Regions from separate parts of the Pseudomonas sp. EA_5y_Pfl2_R50 genome, predicted to be linked through region 3. Evidence: predicted binding sites of a transcription regulator. Region 3 holds the regulator's gene; each other region holds the start of a gene.
What was found. Region 3 encodes FliA, which starts transcription of late flagellar genes. Its sites were predicted from a motif close to CTAAAGTTTNNNNNNNNNNNGCCGNTAA; they were not measured.

Region 1 (5,324 bases), on a different contig from region 3:
TTCCCGGGCGCTGCGCGACATGCAGGCGCTGCGCGAGCGCGGGCTGCCGGCGTTGCACATGGCGATCAACCTGTCGTTCCGCCAGTTTCAGGACAGCCAGTTGTTGCCGACGCTCAGTCGTTTGATCGCCGAACGTGGCGTAGAGGCGCAATGGCTGGAATTCGAACTGACCGAAACCGCGGTGATGCGCCGCAGCGATCTGGTCAAGCAGACCATGGACGCCCTGGGGCGCCTCGGCGTGCGCTTTTCGCTGGATGATTTCGGCACCGGGTTCTCGTCGTTCGTGCACCTCAACAGCCTGCCGATCACCTTGCTGAAGATCGACAAGAGCTTTGTCGGTGGCATGGAACAGCGTGAAGAGAATCGCAAGCTGGTGCACGCGATGATCAATCTTGCGCACAACCTGCATCTGGAAGTGGTGGCGGAAGGGGTCGAGACGCCGGAGCAACTGGAACTGCTGCGCGGGTTTGGTTGCGATCAGGTGCAGGGTTATCTGATCAGCCGACCGTTGCCGTTGGCGGAACTGGTTGAGTACCTGACCTTCGGCGCGGGCCAGCAGCCAGCCCTCGAAATCGTCAACTGAGCACCCTCTGCGGGCTGCCTTGAACCCGCTCCCACAGGCGGGATCTCAGTCAGTCTGAGGAACTGTGAATGGCGTGGATGACGCAGGCTCCAGCCGAATCATCCGTTTCATCTTCCATTCAAACGCCAGCGTCAGGCTCACAGCCGCACACGCCAGCCCCAGCGCCAGACCCCACCAGACGCCCGTCGGCCCCCAGTTCAAGTGAAACGCCATCCACCACGCTGCCGGTGCGCCGATCAGCCAATAGCAGCCGAGCCCGACCAGAAACGTGGTCTTCGCATCCTTGAGGCCACGGATGCAGCCCATGGCAATCGTCTGCGTGCCGTCGAACAGTTCGAACCACGCGGCCACGGCCAACAGGCTGACCGCTAAACGGATCACCTCGGCAAACGCCGGATCGTTGTGGTCGAGGAACAGGCCCACCAACTGGTTCGGCAGCAACCAGAACACCATGGCGAAACCCAGCATCACCACCGCGCCAAACACGATCCCGACCCGCCCGGACATCCGCGCATCGTTCAATTGCCCGGCGCCATAATGCTGGCCGACGCGCATGGTGATCGCGTAGGACATCCCTGCCGGAACCATGAACGCCACCGAGACGATTTGCAGGGCGATCTGGTGCGCGCCCAACTGCGTGCTGCCCATGGTGCCCATGCACAGCGCCGCGAACGCGAACAATCCGACTTCCACCGCGTAGGTGCCGCCAATCGGCAGGCCGAGTCGCCACAGTTCTTTCAGGTATTGCCGGTTCGGCCGCGACAGGCCCGCGCGCAACGGATATGCGTCATAGGCAGGGTGCCGGCGGATATGCCAGGCCAATGCCAGCGCCATGCAGTTGGCGACAATCGCCGTGACCAGACCAATGCCCATCAGCCCGAGTTTCGGCACACCGAACATGCCAGTAATCAGCGCGTAATTGAGCAGGAAGTTGGCCACGGTGCCGGCCAGGCTGATGACCATCACCGGTGTCGCCCGGCCAATTGCACTGGTGAAACCGCGCAGGGCCATAAAGCTCAGGTAGCCGGGCAGGGCGAAGGGCAGGGCGATCAGGAATTGCCCGGCCGCGTTGACGTTGGTTTCAGTCTGGCCAAACAACAGCAACACCGGTTTCAGGTTCCACAGCAGCAACCCGGCGCCCAGCGCCATCAGCCACGCCAGCCACAAGCCGGCCTGGGTCAGCCGCGCTGCGCCAATGATGTCGCCGGCACCTTTGCGAATCGCCACCAGCGTGCCGACCGCCGCGATCACACCGATGCAGAAAATTGACACGAACGAATAGCTTGCCGCGCCGAGGCCGCCACCGGCCAGCGCTTCGGGACTCAGGCGCGCCATCATCAAGGTGTCAGTCAGCACCATCAACATGTGCGCCAACTGTGAAGCGATCAACGGCCCTGCCAGCCGCAGAATGGCCCAGAGTTCGGTACGCACAGATTGTTGCATGGTCATCACCACTCGATTTCAGAGGGAACAGGAGACCGTCGATTCTCAGCGCTTGGGCGGCATTGCACAAAGGGATAAAAAGGATGGGTGGCATGATTAAAACTCATCCTGTGTGGATTCTGCTAAGTTGGCCGCATCCCGCCACAGGAGCTTTGTGCATGTCTCGTCGACTTCCTCCGTTGTATGCCCTGCGCGCATTTGAAGCGGCGGCACGGCACAGCTCTTTCACGCGCGCGGCGGAGGAGTTATCGATTACCCAGAGTGCGGTCAGCCGGCACATTCGCACGCTCGAGGATCATTTTGCCTGCCGCCTGTTTCATCGCAGCGGGCGTAATCTGCAACTCACCGAATCGGCGCGCCTGCTGTTGCCGGGCATTCGCGAAGGCTTCGCCGCCCTTGAGCGGGCCTGCAATACCCTGCGCGCCGAGGACGACATCCTGCGCATGAAAGCGCCGTCGACCCTGACCATGCGCTGGCTGCTGGCCCGGCTCAGTCGCTTCCGCCATTTGCAGCCGGGCAATGAAGTGCAACTGACCAGCGCCTGGATGGACGTTGACTCGGTGGATTTCAACCATGAACCGTTCGACTGTGCGGTGCTGCTGAGCGACGGGCATTTTCCGCCGGACTGGGAGGCCAGCCTGTTGTTCCCCGAAGAGCTGATCCCGGTGGGGGCGCCGAACTTGCTGAACGATCAGCCGTGGGATGTGGCGCGGCTGGCTGCCGCCGAATTATTGCACCCGACCCCGGATCGTCGTGACTGGCGTAGTTGGCTGGAACACATGGGGTTGTCCGGGCAGGTTTCGCTCAAGGGCGGACAGGTGTTCGATACCCTTGAACTGGGGATGATCGCGGCGGCACGCGGCTACGGGGTGTCGATGGGCGATCTGTTGATGGTTGCCGAAGATGTGGCGCAGGGACGTTTGAGTCTTCCATGGCCGACCGCCGTCGCCAGCGGACTGAATTATTATCTGGTGTGGCCAAAAACCCGTCCGGGAGGTGAACGTTTGCGCCGTCTCAGCGACTTCCTGCAAGGCGAAGTCCGTGCGATGGAGTTGCCGGCGGTTGCGCGCTTGAGCTGAAACGTTCGAGCCTCCACAATGCCGGCCTTGTGCCATAACCTTGTTTTCCGCTCAAGTATTTGGATCCACCGCCGAATACGTGCTTGTGGAACCGTCGTGCCGGTCTCCACGATTCACCCCCACTATTAGAAAATTATCCGAGTCGAGATCAAGGAGGATCACATGGCTCGGCCAGGAGCTGTCCATGTCTCAACCTCGCGCTCGGATCGCCTCGCAGCTGGGCCTCGCGCTCGCTGTGATACTGGCGATTGTCATCAGTGGCAGTACGGTGTTCGCCCTGCGTTCGCTGGACTCCGCCAACCTCGCCACACGTGAAGAGCATCTGGCCAGTGAGGCGCGGCTGCTGGCCGACCAACTGAGCACCTTCCACGGCACGCTGCGTGAAAGCACCCAGCGCCTGAGCGGTTTGTTCGAGAAGCGCTTCAGCACCGGCCTGAGCATTCACCCGGATGAACCGGTGAGCGTCGCCGGTACCCAGACGCCGGGCCTGCATCTGGGCAGCGAAGTGTTGAACAACAACTTCAAGGAAGTCGACGAGTTCAAGCAGATGACCGCGGGCGTCGCCACGCTGTTCGTGCGCAGCGGCGAAGACTTTGTGCGGGTCAGCACCTCCCTGACCAAACAGGACGGCGCCCGCGCCATCGGCACTTTGCTCGATCATGGCCACCCTGCCTACGCCAGGTTGATGGCGGGGCAAAGCTACGTCGGTCGCGCCTTGTTGTTCGAGCGCTCCTACATGACCCAGTACACCCCGGTGCGCGATGGTAGCGGCAAGGTGATTGCGGTGCTGTTCGTCGGCTTCGATTACACCGACGCGCAGAACGCCCAGTTCGATAACCTCAAGCGTTTCCGCATTGGCCAGACTGGCTCCCTGGCGCTGCTCGATGAGCAGAGCAAATGGCTGGTTGCGCCGGCGGGCGTGCAGGCACTGGATCAGGCGATTCCAGTGATCACGGGTCTGGCGAAGACGCCGGGCAAAGGCCAGTTCTGGGAGGACAAGTCCGAAGATTTCTACAGCGTTGCCGTGCCGTTCGACGGCGGCCCGTGGTCGGTGGTGGCGAGCATGCCGAAAGCCGAGATTCGCGCGGTGACCTGGAGCGTCGGCACGCAATTGGCCATTGGCAGCCTGCTGGCGATGCTGTTGGCGGTGGGGTCCGTGGTCTGGTTGCTGCGCAGCAAACTGGCGCCACTGAGCGATCTGGTACGTCAGGCCGAAGCCTTGGGCGCCGGTGATCTGAGCGTGCGTCTGAACGTGTCGAGCAATGACGAAATCGGTCAGTTGTCCCGCGCGTTCAACCAGATGAGCCAGGCATTGTCGACCATGGTCGAGCACATTCGCCGCTCTTCGGAAGAGGTCAACAGCCGAGCCCAGGCCCTGTCCGGTTTGTCTGGCGGTGCCTATGAAGGCATGGAGCAGCAGTCCGGTGAAATCACCAGCATGGCCGGCGCGGTGGAAGAGTTCAGCGCGACCTCGCTGAACATCGCCGACAACATGGGCGCGACCCAGCGTCTGGCGCAGGAAAACGCTCAGCAGACGCAGATCGGGCGCAGCTCGATGGAAGAAGCGTCGTCCTCGCTGGAGCAAATTGCTGGCGCCCTGAACAGCACCGCCACCGTGATCAATACCCTCGGCCAGCGTTCCCAGGAAATTGGCGGCATTGTCGGTGTGATCACCTCGATTGCCGAGCAGACCAACCTGTTGGCGCTCAACGCTGCAATCGAAGCGGCCCGTGCCGGTGAGCAAGGTCGCGGTTTTGCCGTGGTAGCGGATGAAGTGCGCAGCCTGGCCTCGCGTACCCGTCAGGCGACGGATGAAATTTCCAGCATGATCCACAGCATCCAGCAGGAAACCGGCAACGCGATCAGCACCATGGAGCAGGGCAATGTGCTGATGCAGGAAGGTTTGTCGCGCAACGCCAACGTCGCTTCGGCGCTGGCGCGCATTGATGAGCAGAGCCGTTCGGCGGGGCAGCAGTTTGCTGCGATTACCACGGCCACTCAGGAGCAGAGCAGCACCGCAACGTTGCTGAGCAGTAACCTGCAAAGCATTGCGCTGGCCAACAGTGAGCAGCGTGAAGTGGTGTCGAACCTGGCGGTGACGGCTAAAGAGCTGGAGAAGCTGGCGGCGGATTTGCGTTCCGAGGTTGATCGGTTTCGTTGATACGCCTTTGAAATAGCTTCGCGAGCAGGCTCGCTCCCACAGTTTCCGGTGCAAATCA
Region 2 (5,324 bases), on a different contig from region 3:
CACCTTCGTGAAAACCTTCAACCTTGAACGGCTCGCCGGCGAGCAGAAAGCGTTCGCCATCACGCGGGATCATTTCGTCCAGCGCAATTGTGGCGCTGTCGCGGTCAACTTTGATCAGGTAGCTCTGGAAGCGCTGGCTGCGCTCATGGAACGTGATGATCAGCGGGTCGTGGCTGTCCTGCAGTTGACGCAGGTTGCTGGAGATTTCCAGTGGCGTGGTGAGCACCTTTGGGGGCTGCGGCGCATCATCCGCGCTTAGGGTGTTGGACACGGTTTATCAATCTCCAGACAAAATATGACGACTAGCCAGCATTTTGCCAGCATGTTTCGCGGGTTGATAGAGCTGGCGCATCAACAGCTCATGCCTGGCTGAGCGGACGCGGTATGGCGGGTTTGGCAAACGTACCGCTGGCGTTGTAAAGCGCTGGCGCTTCACCACCGGTGAGGATCTTCAGCTGATTGGCCGTGGCGGCCTGCTGGATCTGGATCGACTGGCCATTCTTGAGGTTGGCCGCCTGACATTGAGCGATCAGATCGGTCAATGCGTCGCCTTGCGTCAGGAGCTGCTCGCCGACGCTCGAATGGCTGGCCAGTTGCTCCAGTCCGGTTCGATCCGTCGGCAAGTTGAGGCTGGCGAGGATTTCGCTGCGTTTGCGGCCATGCTGTTCAAGCAGAATGATCAATGCCTGTTTGTGCGCCAGAATTTCTTCGAGCAGGGGCATGTCGCGACCGTGCAAAGCGAGGGATTCGGTTTGCAGCAACTCCAGCAATTGTTGAGCTGGAGCAAAGTCGTCGTTGATCAGTTGCAATAAATTAGTGTCGTGCATGGCTGGCCTTGGGGTTTAAGCGTCCAAAAGCCTGGCGCAGGCAAAAAGGCCTAGCGCTGGGCTTCGAAGTTGAGCAGTTTGCTGGCTACACGGTTGCTGTCGACTTTGTAGCTGCCATCGGCAATCGCGGCTTTCAACTCGGCCACACGGGCTTTGTCGACAGCAGGCTGATCGCGCAGCTTGTCAGTGACCTTCTGCAACTGTTGAGCCTCATTGCTGAGGTGTACCGATTCCCCGCTTTTTGCGGTACTGGCCTGTTCGGCCGGGGTATTCAGCGGCGCGGAGGTACCGGTTTCGGCGGTTTCCTTGGCGTTGCTGGTACGTGTACTGCCCGTAAGTGACGAGGAGCTGTTCAAACGGCTGAAATCGATGACCATGTTAAAAACCTCTGGGAATTTGGACGCTTGCCATGTTTTCGGCCATCCCCTGGAAAACTTTAGGCACATTTACCATGAGCCTGCCTGCGCCGCTGCGTGTCCTGCTGCGGCACAGTTTAGGGAAGCGACGGGGTACGCGCCAGTTTTCTCGGCAGCGGTTTTACATGGCCACTTCCACCTGCCCCGGCGCGATGACTTGCGCCTTGATCACACGGTTGGAATTGAGGTTTTTCACCCGAATCTGCTCTTTCAGACCGCCATTGGCAAGGGCTTCGCCGGGCATGCGCACAGCGAGAGTGCCGCTGCGGGCGATGATGACCACTTGATCACCCTTGCGCACGACTTCCGCCTGTTCCAGATGCACCAGAGTAATGACCTGATCCGCTACCGTTGGTCGGGTTAATTTCTGCCCGATCGCTTCGTCTACCGACGTCAGGAAACCCTGATTGATCTTGCTCACGTCGCGTTCACGCAGCGTCACGTCGCGGGGCTCGATAATCCCGGCGCGTTTGAGTGGCCGGGTGGTGGTCACAATCTCGCGAAACAGGCGGACTTGAGCGGGTACGAACACCGTCCAGGGGGAGGCCCCTTCACAGCGAACCTTGACGGTTACCCGGCCCAGCGGACGGGCCGGACTCTCCAGGGAAGCTGTCAATTCCTTGTCGCACATAGGCATGCGCATACGGGGGTCGAGCTGGTTTACTTCGATTTCGTAGCGGCCTTCCGTTTGACTGGTAGCCAGATAGTCTTCTACGGTGAACTCAAGAAAGCCCTGAGTGACGCCGATAAGCATGTCAGGCAAGGTAACCGCATCAGCAATGGCAGGGCTGCCAGCGAAAAAGCAGCAAATGGCGGACGCCGCGCAAAGCCCTCGGCGAAGAGGGGATGTCAGGTGTCGGAAAAATGTCGTTTGAGCGTTCATACGAGTTAAAAAGCAAGCGCCGTGCCGTTTAGCAATGAATGTGCGTCGCAACAACACTTGGCGTTGGTGTAGGAGTCTGGGCATGGCTGGTGTAATGGATTCGGTAAACCAGCGCACGCAACTGGTAGGGCAGAATCGCCTGGAGCTGTTGTTGTTCCGTCTCGACGGTCAGCAGCTTTACGGAATCAACGTGTTCAAGGTACGGGAAGTGTTGCAGTGCCCGTCACTGACGTTGATGCCCAAGTCCAGTCCTGTCGTGTGCGGGGTGGCAAATATCCGGGGGGCGACCATTCCGATCCTTGATCTGGCAATGGCGACTGGCTCGGGTGCATTGAAAGACAAGAACAACCCGTTCGTGATCATCACGGAGTACAACACCAAGACCCAGGGTTTCCTGGTCCGCTCGGTGGAGCGCATCGTCAACATGAACTGGGAAGAGATTCATCCGCCGCCCAAGGGCACGGGTCGCGATCATTACCTGACCGCTGTGACTCGGGTGGACAATCAGTTAGTCGAAATCATCGACGTCGAGAAAGTGCTGGCGGAAGTTGCGCCGACACCGGAAGCGATTTCGGTGGGCGTGGTCGATGTCGAGACCCAGACCAAAGCGTTGTCGCTGCGGGTGCTGACGGTCGATGACTCGTCGGTGGCGCGCAAGCAGGTCACGCGTTGCCTGCAGACGGTCGGCGTTGAAGTGGTCGCGCTGAACGACGGCAAACAGGCGCTGGATTACCTGCGCAAGCTGGTCGATGAGGGCAAGAAGCCGGAAGAAGAGTTCCTGATGATGATCTCCGACATCGAGATGCCGGAGATGGACGGGTACACCCTGACGGCCGAGATCCGCGCTGACCCGCGCATGCAAAAGCTTCACATCATCCTGCATACTTCGTTGTCCGGGGTATTCAATCAGGCGATGGTCAAGAAAGTCGGTGCAGATGACTTTCTGGCCAAGTTCCGTCCTGATGACCTGGCATCCCGGGTAGTCGACCGGATCAAAGCAGCAGATATCAGCTAGGAGCGTTTTGCTCCCGGCGGTCAACACGATTTAAGAGGCGGCATCATTGTCTACGGGTAATTTGGATTTCGAACAGTTCCGGGTCTTCCTGGAAAAAGCCTGTGGCATTTTGCTCGGTGAAAACAAGCAGTACCTGGTCTCGAGCCGTCTCAACAAACTGATGGAGCAGCAAGGCATCAAATCCCTGGGTGAGCTGGTTCAGCGCATCCAGACCCAGCCGCGCAGTGGTTTGCGCGAGCAAGTGGTCGATGCCATGACGACCAACGAAACCCTGTGGTTTCGTGACACCTATCCGTTTGAAGTCTTGAAGAACAAGGTGCTGCCTGAAGCGATCAAGGCCAGCCCCAACCAGCGTCTGCGGATCTGGTCGGCGGCCTGTTCGTCGGGTCAGGAACCGTACTCGCTGTCGATGTCGATTGATGAGTTCGAGCGCAGCAACCTCGGCCAGTTGAAGATGGGCGTGCAGATTGTTGCCACCGACCTGTCCGGCAGCATGCTGACCAACTGCAAGACCGGCGAGTACGACAGCCTGGCCATCGGTCGTGGTTTGTCCGCCGATCGTTTGCAGCGTTACTTCGACCCGAAAGGGCCGGGACGCTGGGTGATCAAGGCGCCGATCAAGAACCGGGTGGAGTTCCGCTCGTTCAACTTGCTCGACAGCTACGCGGCGCTGGGCAAGTTCGACATCGTGTTCTGCCGCAACGTGTTGATCTACTTCTCTGCCGAAGTGAAGAAAGACATTCTGTTGCGCATTCACAGCACGTTGAAGCCGGGCGGTTATCTGTTCCTTGGCGCTTCCGAAGCGCTGAACGGGTTGCCGGACCATTATCAGATGGTTCAGTGCAGCCCGGGGATCATTTACCAGGCGAAGTGATTGCAGCGGTAATACAAAAAACGGCAGGCCCGCAAAGGCCTGCCGTTTTTTTGTGCCTGAATGATCTCCACGAACACCACCCCCCTGTGGGAGCGGGCTTGCTCGCGAAAGCGGTCTGTCAGTAAAACAGTTGGCGACTGACACGCCGCCTTGGCGAGCAAACCCGCTCCCACAGTTGTTCGGCGCTGATAGTGAGAGGGGAGGCAAGCGGCAGAAAAGCGGCATCCAGCGGAAACCGGTTGCCGCTTTTCTGGCATTGCCGCATTGCCAATTCCCCGCAAAGCCCCGGTTTACGGGGTTTTCTCGGTTTGGCACGGCGCTTGCTAAAGCTCAGTTACGAAAAACCGGTCACCTGAAGGTTCCCGACATGAGCATCAGCTTCGATAAAGCGCTCGGCATTCACGAAAAGGCTTTGGGCTTCCGCGCCCAGCGTGCCGAAGTGCTGGCCAACAACATCGCCAACGCCGATACCCCGAACTACAAGGCGCGGGATCTGGACTTCTCCAAGGTGCTGGAAGCACAGACCCAGAAAAACGCCAACGGCACCATCGCGTTGAACATGACCAACAGCCGTCACATCGAAGCTGAAGGTCTGGGCAACGGCGACGAATCGCTGATGTATCGCACGCCGATGCAACCTTCGATCGACCAGAACACCGTGGACGCCCAACTGGAACAGTCGAACTACGCGGAAAACGCCGTCGGCTTCCAGGCCAGCTTCACCCTGCTCAACAGCAAATTCAAAGGGCTGGTGTCAGCCCTGCGCGGAGAGTAATCCATGTCCCTGTCCAGCGTTTTCAACATTGCCGGCAGCGGCATGAGCGCACAGACCACGCGTTTGAACACCGTGGCCTCGAACATCGCCAACGCCGAGACCGTCTCGTCGAGCATTGACCAGACCTACCGCGCCCGTCACCCGGTGTTCGCCACCATGTTCCAGGGCGGCCAGAACAGCGGCAGCAACTCGCTGTTCCAGAGCCAGGATGCGGCCGGTCAGGGCGTGCAGGTGCTCGGTGTGGTCGAAGACCAGAGCAACCTCGAAGCGCGTTACGAGCCGAACCATCCGGCGGCTGACGCCAAAGGCTACGTCTACTACCCGAACGTCAACGTGGTGGAAGAAATGGCTGACATGATTTCCGCGAGCCGGTCCTTCCAGACCAACGCTGAAATGATGAACACCGCCAAAACCATGATGCAGAAGGTACTGACCCTCGGTCAGTAATAAGGGGCGACTGCCATGAGTGTTTCCGATACCACCAGCTCGCTGAGCATGAACGACATCCTGGCCAACTCGTCGAAGACGACCAGC
Region 3 (5,324 bases):
GCTTGCTGATTCTGTTCATCAACCTCATCGGCGGCGTGGCCGTCGGTATCTTCCAGCACAACATGAGCTTCGGCGATGCCGGCAAGGTTTACGCCTTGCTGACCATCGGTGACGGTTTAGTGGCGCAATTGCCATCACTGTTGTTATCTACAGCTGCAGCGATCATGGTGACCCGTGCTTCCGGTTCGGAAGACATGGGCAAGCAGATCAACCGCCAGATGTTCGCCTCGCCGAAAGCGCTGGCCGTGGCCGCCGGTTTGATGGCGGTGATGGGCCTGGTGCCGGGCATGCCGCACTTCTCGTTCCTCAGCATGGCGGCGCTCGCGGCTGGCGGTGCGTACCTGTTCTGGAAGAAGCAGAACGTCGCCAAGGTCGTGGCGCTGGAAGAGGTCAAGCGTCAGCAGGAGCTACTGCCGTCGCCGGCTCGCGCCATGGAAACCAAGGAGCTGGGCTGGGATGACGTCACGCCCATCGACATGATTGGCCTGGAAGTCGGCTATCGCCTGATTCCGCTGGTGGACCGCAATCAGGGCGGGCAATTGCTGGCGCGGATCAAGGGCGTGCGCAAGAAGCTCTCGCAGGATCTGGGCTTCCTGATGCCGACCGTGCACATCCGCGACAACCTCGATCTGGCGCCGAGCGCCTATCGCCTGACCCTGATGGGCGTGATCCTGGCGGAAGCCGAGATCTACCCGGATCGCGAACTGGCGATCAACCCGGGCCAGGTCTACGGTACGCTCAACGGCATCAACGCCAAAGATCCGGCTTTCGGCCTGGAAGCGGTGTGGATCGAAATCAGCCAGCGTGCCCAGGCGCAATCGCTGGGTTATACCGTGGTCGACGCCAGCACCGTGGTCGCGACGCACTTGAACCAGATTCTGTACAAGCATTCCAGTGAGCTGATCGGCCACGAGGAAGTGCAGCAACTCATGCAATTGCTGGCCAAAAGCTCGCCGAAACTGGCTGAAGAGCTGGTGCCGGGTGTGGTCACGTTGTCGCAGTTGCTCAAAGTCCTGCAGGCGCTGCTCGCTGAACACGTGCCGGTGCGCGATATCCGCAGCATCGCCGAAGCCATCGCCAACAACGCTGCGAAGAGTCAAGATACCGCCGCATTGGTGGCCGCTGTGCGGGTCGGTGTATCCCGCGCCATCGTCCAAAGCATTGTAGGCACTGAGTCCGAGCTGCCTGTGATCACCTTGGAACCAAGGTTGGAACAAATATTGCTCAATAGTCTGCAGAAGGCAGGACAAGGCTCGGAAGAGGGTGTTCTGCTGGAGCCAAGCATGGCCGAGAAGCTGCAGCGTTCGCTCATCGAAGCGGCGCAGCGTCAGGAAATGCAAGGTCAGCCGGTGATTCTGTTGGTAGCAGGCCCGGTTCGCGCGATGCTTTCGCGCTTTGGCCGCCTCGCCGTCCCTGGACTGCATGTGCTGGCCTACCAGGAAATACCGGACAACAAGCAAGTGACCATCGTTGCGACAGTAGGGCCCAACGGCTGAGGTAGTGGTTTATGCAAGTTAAGCGTTTCTTTGCCGCCGATATGCGTCAGGCCATGAAGCTGGTTCGTGATGAGCTGGGCGCTGATGCCGCCATCATTGGCAATCGCCGCATTGCCGGCGGTGTCGAGCTGACGGCGGCACTGGATTACAAATTGTCGGCGCTGGCGCCACGGGTTCCGAACATGGAACTCGAAGACGAGCTGCGCAAGACCCAGTCGCGCATCGTCACCGCCCAGGCCGAACTGAGCCTGCGTGGCGAAGCCGACGGCAACACCAATCGCCAGTTGTTCGCCGGGCTGCCGTTGACTGCCGGCCTGCCACTGACCGCCGCCGAACCGCTGACCGAGCCGACCTACACCGCCCCGGCGCGTCCGGCTGCGGCCCCTGCGCAGCCATCGGCCGGTGTTGATCCGCGGGCACTGGATTCGATGCGCTTCGAATTGAACAGCCTGCGCGAGCTGATGGAAGTGCAACTGGGCACCCTGGCCTGGAACCAGTTGCAAGGCAGCCGCCCGGCGCAAGCCAATCTGTATCGCCGCCTGCAGCGCATCGGTCTGTCCGGCCCGTTGTCGCGCGATCTGCTGTCGATGATCACCGATATCGAAGAACCTCGTCAGGCCTGGCGCATGCTGCTCGCGCACCTGGCGCGGATGATTGCCGTACCGGAAGTCGAGCCGCTGGAAGAGGGCGGTGTGATTGCCATGGTCGGCCCTGCCGGCATGGGCAAGACCACCACGCTGGCCAAGCTGGCCGCGCGCTACGTGCTCAAGTACGGCGCGCAGAATGTCGCGCTGGTGAGCATGGACAGTTTCCGTATCGGTGCGCAGGAACAGTTGAAGACGCTCGGTCGCATCCTCAATGTGCCGGTCACTCACGTCGATCCTGGCCAGTCGCTGGTGCAGGCGCTGGACCCACTGCTGCGCAAACGCGTGGTGCTGATCGATACCGCCGGCCTGCAAGCCAGCGATCCGGCCCTGCGCATGCAGCTCGAAAGTCTCGCCGGTCGTGGCATTCGTTCAAAAAATTATCTGGTCTTGGCAACCACCAGCCAGAAACAGGTTCTAACCGCCGCTTATCACAGTTACAAGCGTTGCGGGCTCGCCGGGTGCATCCTGACTAAACTGGATGAAACGGCAAGCCTGGGCGAAGTGTTGAGCCTGGCGATCAGTCATGAATTGCCGGTCGCGTACCTGACCGATGGCCCACGGATTCCGGATGATTTGCATCTGCCGCGCCGCCATCAACTGGTCAGCCGTGCCGTCAGCGTGCAAATGCAGGAAGAACCCAGCGAAGAAGCCATGGCCGACATGTTCGCTGATATCTATCACAGCCCGACCAAGCAGGTAGGCTGAGGTATTCATGAACAGTTTTTGTACCTACATCGATGGTCTGCCATGCATTGTTCCGGTTGTGAACGCGCAGCCAGTAATGTGGCCTCCGTCTATGCAAGACAAGGTAAAGAAATAACATGGGCAGCATGCATCCCGTACAGGTGATCGCGGTGACCGGCGGCAAAGGTGGCGTCGGGAAGACTAACGTGTCAGTGAACTTGTCTCTGGCGCTGGCAGAGCTTGGCCGTCGGGTCATGCTGCTGGACGCTGATCTGGGGCTGGCGAACGTCGACGTTCTGCTGGGGCTTACCCCGAAACGCACACTGGCCGACGTCATCGAAGGCCGTTGCGAACTGCGCGACGTGCTGTTGCAAGGCCCCGGCGGTATCCGCATCGTGCCGGCCGCTTCCGGCACGCAGAGCATGGTGCACCTGAGCCCGGCGCAACACGCCGGCCTGATCCAGGCATTCAGCGACATTGGCGACAATCTCGACGTGCTGGTGATCGACACCGCTGCGGGTATTGGTGACTCGGTAGTCAGTTTTGTGCGCGCCGCCCAGGAAGTGTTGCTGGTGGTTTGCGACGAGCCGACTTCGATCACGGACGCCTACGCGCTGATCAAGCTGCTCAACCGCGATTACGGCATGAACCGCTTCCGCGTCCTCGCCAACATGGCGCAGAGCCCGCAGGAAGGCCGCAACCTGTTCGCCAAGTTGACCAAGGTCACGGATCGCTTCCTTGACGTGGCCCTACAATACGTCGGCGCCGTGCCTTACGACGAAAGCGTGCGCAAGGCCGTGCAGAAGCAGCGTGCCGTCTACGAAGCCTTCCCGCGCTCCAAGTGCGCGCTGGCGTTCAAGGCGATTGCACAGAAGGTCGATACCTGGCCGCTGCCGGCCAACCCGCGCGGCCATCTCGAGTTTTTCGTCGAGCGTCTCGTGCAGCAAACCGCAGGGCCTGTGTTATGACCGCCAGTGGCATGAATCTCTACAAGAAGTCGGCACGTGACGCGCAGTACGAACTGATCGAGCGTTACGCACCATTGGTCAAACGCATTGCCTACCACTTGCTGGCACGCTTGCCGGCGAGTGTGCAGGTCGAAGACCTGATCCAGGCCGGCATGATCGGCCTGCTCGAAGTCTCGACCAAATACGACGCCAGCAAAGGCGCCAGTTTCGAAACATACGCGGGCATACGAATCCGCGGTGCGATGCTCGATGAAGTGCGCAAAGGGGATTGGGCGCCACGCTCGGTTCACCGCAATACCCGTATGGTCAGCGACGCAATTCGCTCAATTGAAGCTAAAACCGGCCGTGACGCTAAAGATCACGAGGTTGCAGCCGAACTCCAATTGAGTCTCGACGATTACTACGGGATTTTGAATGACACCTTGGGCAGTCGCCTGTTCAGTTTCGACGACCTGTTGCAGGACGGCGAACACGAAGGGCTGCACGAGGATGGCGCGAGTGCTCATCTTGAGCCGTCACGCGATCTGGAAGATGAACGCTTCCAGGCGGCGCTGGCGGACGCGATTGCCAATTTGCCGGAGCGTGAGCGACTGGTGTTGGCGCTGTACTACGACGAAGAGCTGAACCTCAAGGAGATCGGTGAAGTCCTTGGCGTCAGTGAATCGCGGGTCAGCCAGTTACACAGCCAGTGCGCGGCCCGTTTGCGGGGGCGTTTGGGGGAGTGGCGAGCGCGCTGAAGGCAGTGTGGGGACACTGCGAACGAGGCTGGTGCGGTGATGAACGGCACCGGTCTTGCTCTGTTGTGCTCCAGACAGTCTTCGAGTGCTGCGCCGATTGATTGAAGTGGCGCGTCCAGGTGCTGGGCGCGTTTAAGACTGCTTGGAGGTCGAATTGAACAAAGACATGAAAATCCTCATCGTTGATGACTTCTCAACGATGCGGCGGATCATCAAGAACCTGCTGCGTGATCTTGGGTTCACCAACACCGTCGAGGCCGACGATGGCACCACTGCCATTCCGGTGCTCAACAGCGGCAGCATCGACTTTCTGGTAACGGACTGGAACATGCCGGGCATGACCGGTATCGACCTGCTGCGTCACGTGCGTGCCGATGAAAAGCTCAAGCACCTGCCGGTACTGATGGTGACCGCTGAAGCCAAGCGTGAGCAGATCATCGAAGCCGCTCAGGCCGGTGTGAACGGCTACGTGGTCAAACCTTTCACGGCTCAGGCGCTGAAAGACAAAATCGAGAAGATTTTCGAACGCATCGGCTGATGAACGCGCGGGGGAGCTATGGAGCATAAAGAATCTTCACAGGGCGATTTCGAGTCGACCCTGAAAAAACACGCGGTCGAACTGGTCGAGAGCCTTGAAAAAGGCAGATTCGGTGACGCGGTGCAACTGATCCATGAGCTCAATCAGACCCGTGACCGTGGCCTGTATCAGGAAGTGGGCAAGCTCACGCGTGAACTGCACAGTGCGATCGTCAATTTCCAGATCGATCCGCACATGCCGCAGGCCGAGGAAGT
Region 4 (5,324 bases), on a different contig from region 3:
TGGACGGTGGTGCGCAAGCGCTGGGGCAACCGATTGGTGCGCTGGAGGTGGGCAAGCGTGCGGACTGGATTGTCCTTGATGGCAACGATCCGTATCTGGCGACGGCGAGCGGTGACGGGATTTTGAATCGCTGGCTGTTTGCCGGTGGCGATCGTCAGGTGCGCGATGTGCTGGTCAACGGCCAGTGGGTGGTGCGTGATGGCCGGCATGCCGGGGAAGAGAACAGTGCGCGCGCGTTCACCCAGGTCCTGCGCGACCTCCTGGGCTAACACGCAGAACCCATTGTGGGCGCTAGCCTGCTAGCGATGAGGGCATATCAGTCGACAACGTTTTGACTGATACACCGCTATCGCTAGCAGGCTAGCTCCCCCATTGGTTTTGCAGTGTTCTTTAGTTCGAGGTTTTGGCCATCTGCCGATCCGACGCACGCCAGATCAGGCGCGTGGTGTCATAGCCCTGCTGACGCGCCTTGCTCAGCAACTCTTCACGCACCACACCGTTGACCGTCGGCGTGCGTGACAGCAACCACATGTACTTGCGACTCGGGTCGCCGACGATGGCGGTCTTGTAGTCGTCGCTGACGTACAACACCCAGTACTCGCCTTTGGCCACACCTGGAATCAAACGAGAAAACCAGGTATCGAATTCGACCCACAACTTGTCGGTCTTGCCCGACACCTGTGGATAAGCCGTGCCCTTGACCTCTTCCCATTGCCAATCGGCGGTCAGGCAGCGGTTGAACACGCCGAGGTTGCCGTCAGGCTTGAGGGTGTAGCGCGCTTCGGATTGCGCGCAATTGCGTTGGAAGTACATCGGCAAACGCGCCAGCTCGTACCAGGTGCCCTGATAGCGCTTGAGATTGACGCTGTTGACGGTTTTCGGCGCCAACGGGTCGACGCCGGAACTGGCGCAGCCGGCCAAGACCAGGCCGGCAAAAAGGATCAGCAATAACCGCTTCATTTTTCTTCTCCGTGGGCGCGAAGCCCCGGTTTACTTCAGGCCTTGGCCGGAAAACATCAGCACTTTGTCACCGGCGTACTGCACGCTGATAAAGCTGTTCTTATCGCCCCAGGTGCAACTGGACATGCCGAGCGCGCCCGAGCAATCGGTCGGTTTGCCGAGCAGGGTCTCGACTTCGGTCTTGGCCATACCGGCCGAGAGCTTCGAGTAGTTTTCCTGATTGACCTTGCTGCATGCGGCCAACAACACGCAAAACGACAGAAGGGCGAGAGATCGCAGCGACATGGTGAAACTCCTGGAACGAGGGGGGGATGGCATGGTGCCAACCAGAAGCTTAGAAGAGAAAACCCTCATCTGGTTCCCTGGCGATACGGCTATTTATTAGGCCGCCCGTCTGGCTTTTGCCGATAAATCAGACGCTTTGTAAGGCTATTGAGCATTTCGTCGCCTTTCGCACAATACGCCTAATCTTTGGCGCGTCGCGGTCGAAATAAGAGCAGCGCAAAGCCCCCGAAGTGTGGCAAATTGCCGCCCTTTCTTGACCAGCCCCTTCGCGGTAGCTCATTCGATGACCAGAAACATGAAATTCAGCCACAAGATCCTGCTGGCTGCCGCCCTCGTGGTGGCCGTTGCGTTCGCCTGTTTCATCCTGTTCAACGACTATCGACAGCGCGAAGCCCTGAACACCAGCACCGAAGCGTCGATGCAGGAACTCGGCAGCCTGACCACCAGCAACATCCAGACCTGGCTGGAAAGCCGTATCCAGTTGCTGCAATCGCTGTCACAGCAAGTGGCCGTCGACGGCAATGCCCCGGCCAGCCTGAAACGCATCATCGACCTACCCGCCTACACCGGCAATTTCCAGCTCAGCTATTTCGGCGGTGCTGATGGTGTGATGTTCTCGGTGCCGGCCGGCAACCGCGCGCCCGACTACGATCCACGCGCCCGTGGCTGGTACAAAGCCGCCAACAGCGCGCAACAGACCATCGTCACCGAACCGTACATCGCCGCTTCCTCGGGCAAACTGGTGATCACCGTTGCCACGCCTGTGCAGCGCCAAGGCCAGATGCTCGGCGTCGCTGGTGCGGACATCGACCTGACCAGCGTCAGCGCGATCATCAACTCGCTGAATTTCGGCGGCCACGGGCATGCGTTCATCGTCAGTGCCGACGGCAAGATCCTGATTCACCCGGACAGCAAACTGGTGCTCAAGACCCTCGCCGAGGCTTATCCGAACGGCGCGCCGAAAGTCAGCCCGGGCCTGAAGGAAGTCGAGTTCGACGGCAAGACCCAACTGATCTCCTTCACCCGCGTCAACGGCGTGCCATCAGCCGACTGGTACGTGGCGCTGGTGCTCGATAAAGACACCGCGTTCGCAATGCTCAGCGAATTCCGCACCTCGGCGCTGATCGCCATGATCATTGCCGTGGTGATCATCATCGCTCTGCTCGGCATGCTCATCCGCGTATTGATGCAACCGCTGCTGACCATGGGCCGCGCGATGCACGACATCGCCGAAGGTGAAGGCGATCTGACCAAGCGTCTGGTGATCCACGGCAACGACGAGTTCGGCGCGCTGGGCACCTCGTTCAACCGCTTTGTCGAGCGTATCCATACTTCGATTCGCGAAGTGTCCTCGGCCACCGGCCAGGTCAATGAAGTCGCCCTGCGCGTGGTCGCGGCGTCGAACTCGTCGATGTACAACTCTGACCAGCAAGCCAGCCGCACCAACAGCGTCGCTGCGGCAATCAATCAACTCGGCGCAGCCGCGCAGGAAATCGCTCAGAACGCCGCCCTCGCCTCGCAGCATTCCAGCGACGCGCGCAGCCTCGCGGTCGACGGTCAGCAGGTGGTGGATAAAACCATTCATGCGATGCAGCAACTGTCGGCGAAGATCAGCGATTCGTGCGGCAACATCGAAACCCTGAACAGCAACACAGTGAACATCGGCCAGATTCTGGAAGTGATCACCAGCATTTCCCAGCAGACCAACCTGCTCGCACTGAATGCCGCTATCGAAGCGGCGCGAGCGGGCGAAGCCGGTCGTGGTTTCGCCGTGGTTGCCGATGAAGTGCGCAATCTGGCCCACCGTACTCAGGACTCAGCGCAGCAAGTGCAGAAGATGATCGAAGAACTGCAAGTCGGGGCGCGTCAGGCGGTCAACATCATGACCGAGAGCCAGCGCGAGAGCGAAAGCAGCGTCGGCATCGCCAACCAGGCCGGCGAGCGTCTGGGCAGCGTGACCCAGCGAATCGGCGAGATCGACGGGATGAACCAGTCGGTGGCAACGGCGACTGAAGAGCAGACTGCTGTGGTCGAGTCGATCAACGTTGATATCAACGAGATCAACACGCTGAATCAGGAAGGCGTGGAGAACTTGCAGGCGACGTTGCGGGCTTGCTCGGATCTGGAGCAGCAGGCGGCGCGTCTCAAGCAATTGGTCGGCAGCTTCCGCATCTAAGGCGCTGCCACTGGCCTCTTCGCGAGCAAGCCCGCTCCCACAGGGGGAACGCATTCCAAAATGCGGGAGCGGGCTTGCTCGCGAAAGCGGCATCAGCCGTAATGAAGATTTAGAACCGTGACCCCGGCTCAGAAAGAAACACCAACTCTTCAGCCGTAGACTCCCGCCCCAACACCGCATTGCGATGCGGAAACCGGCCAAACCGCGCAATCACTTTCTGATGTCGCTCGGCATAGTCGAGATTGTCGGCAAACACCGCCCGTTCCGCCTCTGGCTGTTCAGCCACCAGTTCGATAAATCGGGAAACGGCTTCGTTCTGCACCGCAAGGTTTTCGCAGTGTTCTAACACCAGATAGATGAACACACGCTGGATCGGTTTTAGCTGCCGATCAAAATCCGCCGCAATGCCTTGCGCAACGAGCTTCTGTGCGCGCTGATCACCGGAGAAGGCTTTGGGAGAATTGCGAAAAATCATGCGCGGCAGTTGATCGAGCAACAGCACCACCGCCAGCCAACCTTCGGGACGTTGCGTCCACCCGGTCAATTCGCCAGCCAGGGCCTGATCGACAAAGACCCCGAAACACTCACGCGCTTCGAGGTCTTGGCTGTCTCGCTTGCCGAACCACAACTTGCCCTTGTCAGCCGATACCTCGTCCGGGGATTCGGCGTGTCCGAACCACCAATCGAGCAACGGCTGCCAGGGCGCGGTCATGATTTATTCCTTGTGGTAGGCCGTAGCGCGTGCGACTTCTTCTTTCGAGCCAAGGAACACCGCTACGCGCTGGTGCAGGCCTTCCGGCTGGATGTCGAGAATGCGCTGATGACCGTCGGTGGACGCGCCGCCGGCCTGTTCCACCAGGAACGACATCGGGTTGGCTTCGTACATCAGACGCAGTTTGCCTGGCTTGGACGGCTCACGGCTGTCGCGCGGGTACATGAACAGACCGCCACGGGTCAGGATGCGGTGCACGTCGGCGACCATCGCCGCGACCCAACGCATGTTGTAGTTCTTCTTCAGCGGACCTTCTTCACCGGCCAACAGCTCGCCGACGTAGCGCTGTACCGGGGCTTCCCAGTGACGCTGGTTGGACATGTTGATAGCGAATTCCTGGGTCGATTCAGGAATGGTGATGTTTTCGTGGGTCAGCACGAAGCTGCCCATTTCGCGGTCCAGGGTGAAACCTTTGACGCCGTCACCGAGGGTCAGCACCAGCATGGTCTGCGGGCCGTAGATCGCGTAACCGGCGGCAACCTGTTGAGTGCCTGGCTGCAGGAACGCTTTCTCGTTCAGCGGCTCGTTCTGGCTCAGGTATTCATTCGGGCAACGCAGTACCGAGAAGATGGTGCCGACCGGGGCGTTGATGTCGATGTTCGACGAACCGTCCAGTGGGTCGAATACCAGCAGGTACGCGCCTTTCGGGTATTTGCCCGGGATCTGGTAGGCATTGTCCATTTCTTCGGACGCCATGCCGGCCAGGTGACCGCCCCATTCGTTGGCTTCGAGCAGGATCTCGTTGGAGATCACGTCGAGTTTCTTCTGCACTTCGCCTTGGACGTTCTCAGTGCCCATGCTGCCCAGAACACCACCCAGGGCGCCTTTGGACACGGCGTGGCTGATCTCTTTGCAGGCACGCGCCACCACTTCGATCAGGAAGCGCAGATCGGCAGGAGTGTTATTGCTGCGGGTCTGCTCAATCAAATAGCGACTCAGGGTAACGCGGGACATGGACGGCTCCGGTGGAATGGGGGGCTAAAAACCCGCGCAGTTTACAGGGAGTCTGAAAACGTAGCGAGCGAAGACGCCCGGTAACGTGCGTTGGGGTGTAATTGCCTGCATGAGACGTGATTGTCGGTGGAGAGTTCAGGTAGCGGATTTAGCGTAGACCGAAATCGGACCAAGGTT

Region 1: the regulator FliA is predicted to act here: its motif matches at 3,156-3,183, upstream of AACY19_RS18895 (methyl-accepting chemotaxis protein).
Region 2: the regulator FliA is predicted to act here: its motif matches at 1,240-1,267, upstream of flgM (flagellar biosynthesis anti-sigma factor FlgM).
Region 4: the regulator FliA is predicted to act here: its motif matches at 1,425-1,452, upstream of AACY19_RS04255 (methyl-accepting chemotaxis protein).

The regions. Positions count from the first base shown of each region.
Region 1 is NZ_CAXAPT010000011.1:4,306-9,629, reverse strand. Features, by position in the region: gene AACY19_RS18910 (putative bifunctional diguanylate cyclase/phosphodiesterase) at 1-583, shown strand, start outside; gene AACY19_RS18905 (NorM family multidrug efflux MATE transporter) at 629-2,026, opposite strand; gene AACY19_RS18900 (LysR substrate-binding domain-containing protein) at 2,185-3,105, shown strand; gene AACY19_RS18895 (methyl-accepting chemotaxis protein) at 3,290-5,266, shown strand.
Region 2 is NZ_CAXAPT010000009.1:265,064-270,387, reverse strand. Features, by position in the region: gene AACY19_RS17760 (flagellar brake protein) at 1-271, opposite strand, end outside; gene AACY19_RS17755 (flagella synthesis protein FlgN) at 360-827, opposite strand; gene flgM (flagellar biosynthesis anti-sigma factor FlgM) at 878-1,204, opposite strand; gene flgA (flagellar basal body P-ring formation chaperone FlgA) at 1,365-2,126, opposite strand; gene AACY19_RS17740 (chemotaxis protein CheV) at 2,209-3,141, shown strand; gene cheR (protein-glutamate O-methyltransferase CheR) at 3,188-4,015, shown strand; gene flgB (flagellar basal body rod protein FlgB) at 4,383-4,790, shown strand; gene flgC (flagellar basal body rod protein FlgC) at 4,794-5,237, shown strand; gene flgD (flagellar hook assembly protein FlgD) at 5,253-5,324, shown strand, end outside.
Region 3 is NZ_CAXAPT010000013.1:120,278-125,601, reverse strand. Features, by position in the region: gene flhA (flagellar biosynthesis protein FlhA) at 1-1,496, shown strand, start outside; gene flhF (flagellar biosynthesis protein FlhF) at 1,508-2,848, shown strand; gene fleN (flagellar synthesis regulator FleN) at 2,965-3,795, shown strand; gene fliA (RNA polymerase sigma factor FliA) at 3,792-4,532, shown strand; gene AACY19_RS21560 (chemotaxis response regulator CheY) at 4,699-5,070, shown strand; gene AACY19_RS21555 (protein phosphatase CheZ) at 5,089-5,324, shown strand, end outside.
Region 4 is NZ_CAXAPT010000002.1:219,220-224,543, reverse strand. Features, by position in the region: gene AACY19_RS04270 (formimidoylglutamate deiminase) at 1-269, shown strand, start outside; gene AACY19_RS04265 (lipocalin family protein) at 391-960, opposite strand; gene AACY19_RS04260 (outer membrane protein assembly factor BamE) at 991-1,245, opposite strand; gene AACY19_RS04255 (methyl-accepting chemotaxis protein) at 1,529-3,421, shown strand; gene AACY19_RS04250 (DUF924 family protein) at 3,531-4,133, opposite strand; gene AACY19_RS04245 (class 1 fructose-bisphosphatase) at 4,137-5,147, opposite strand.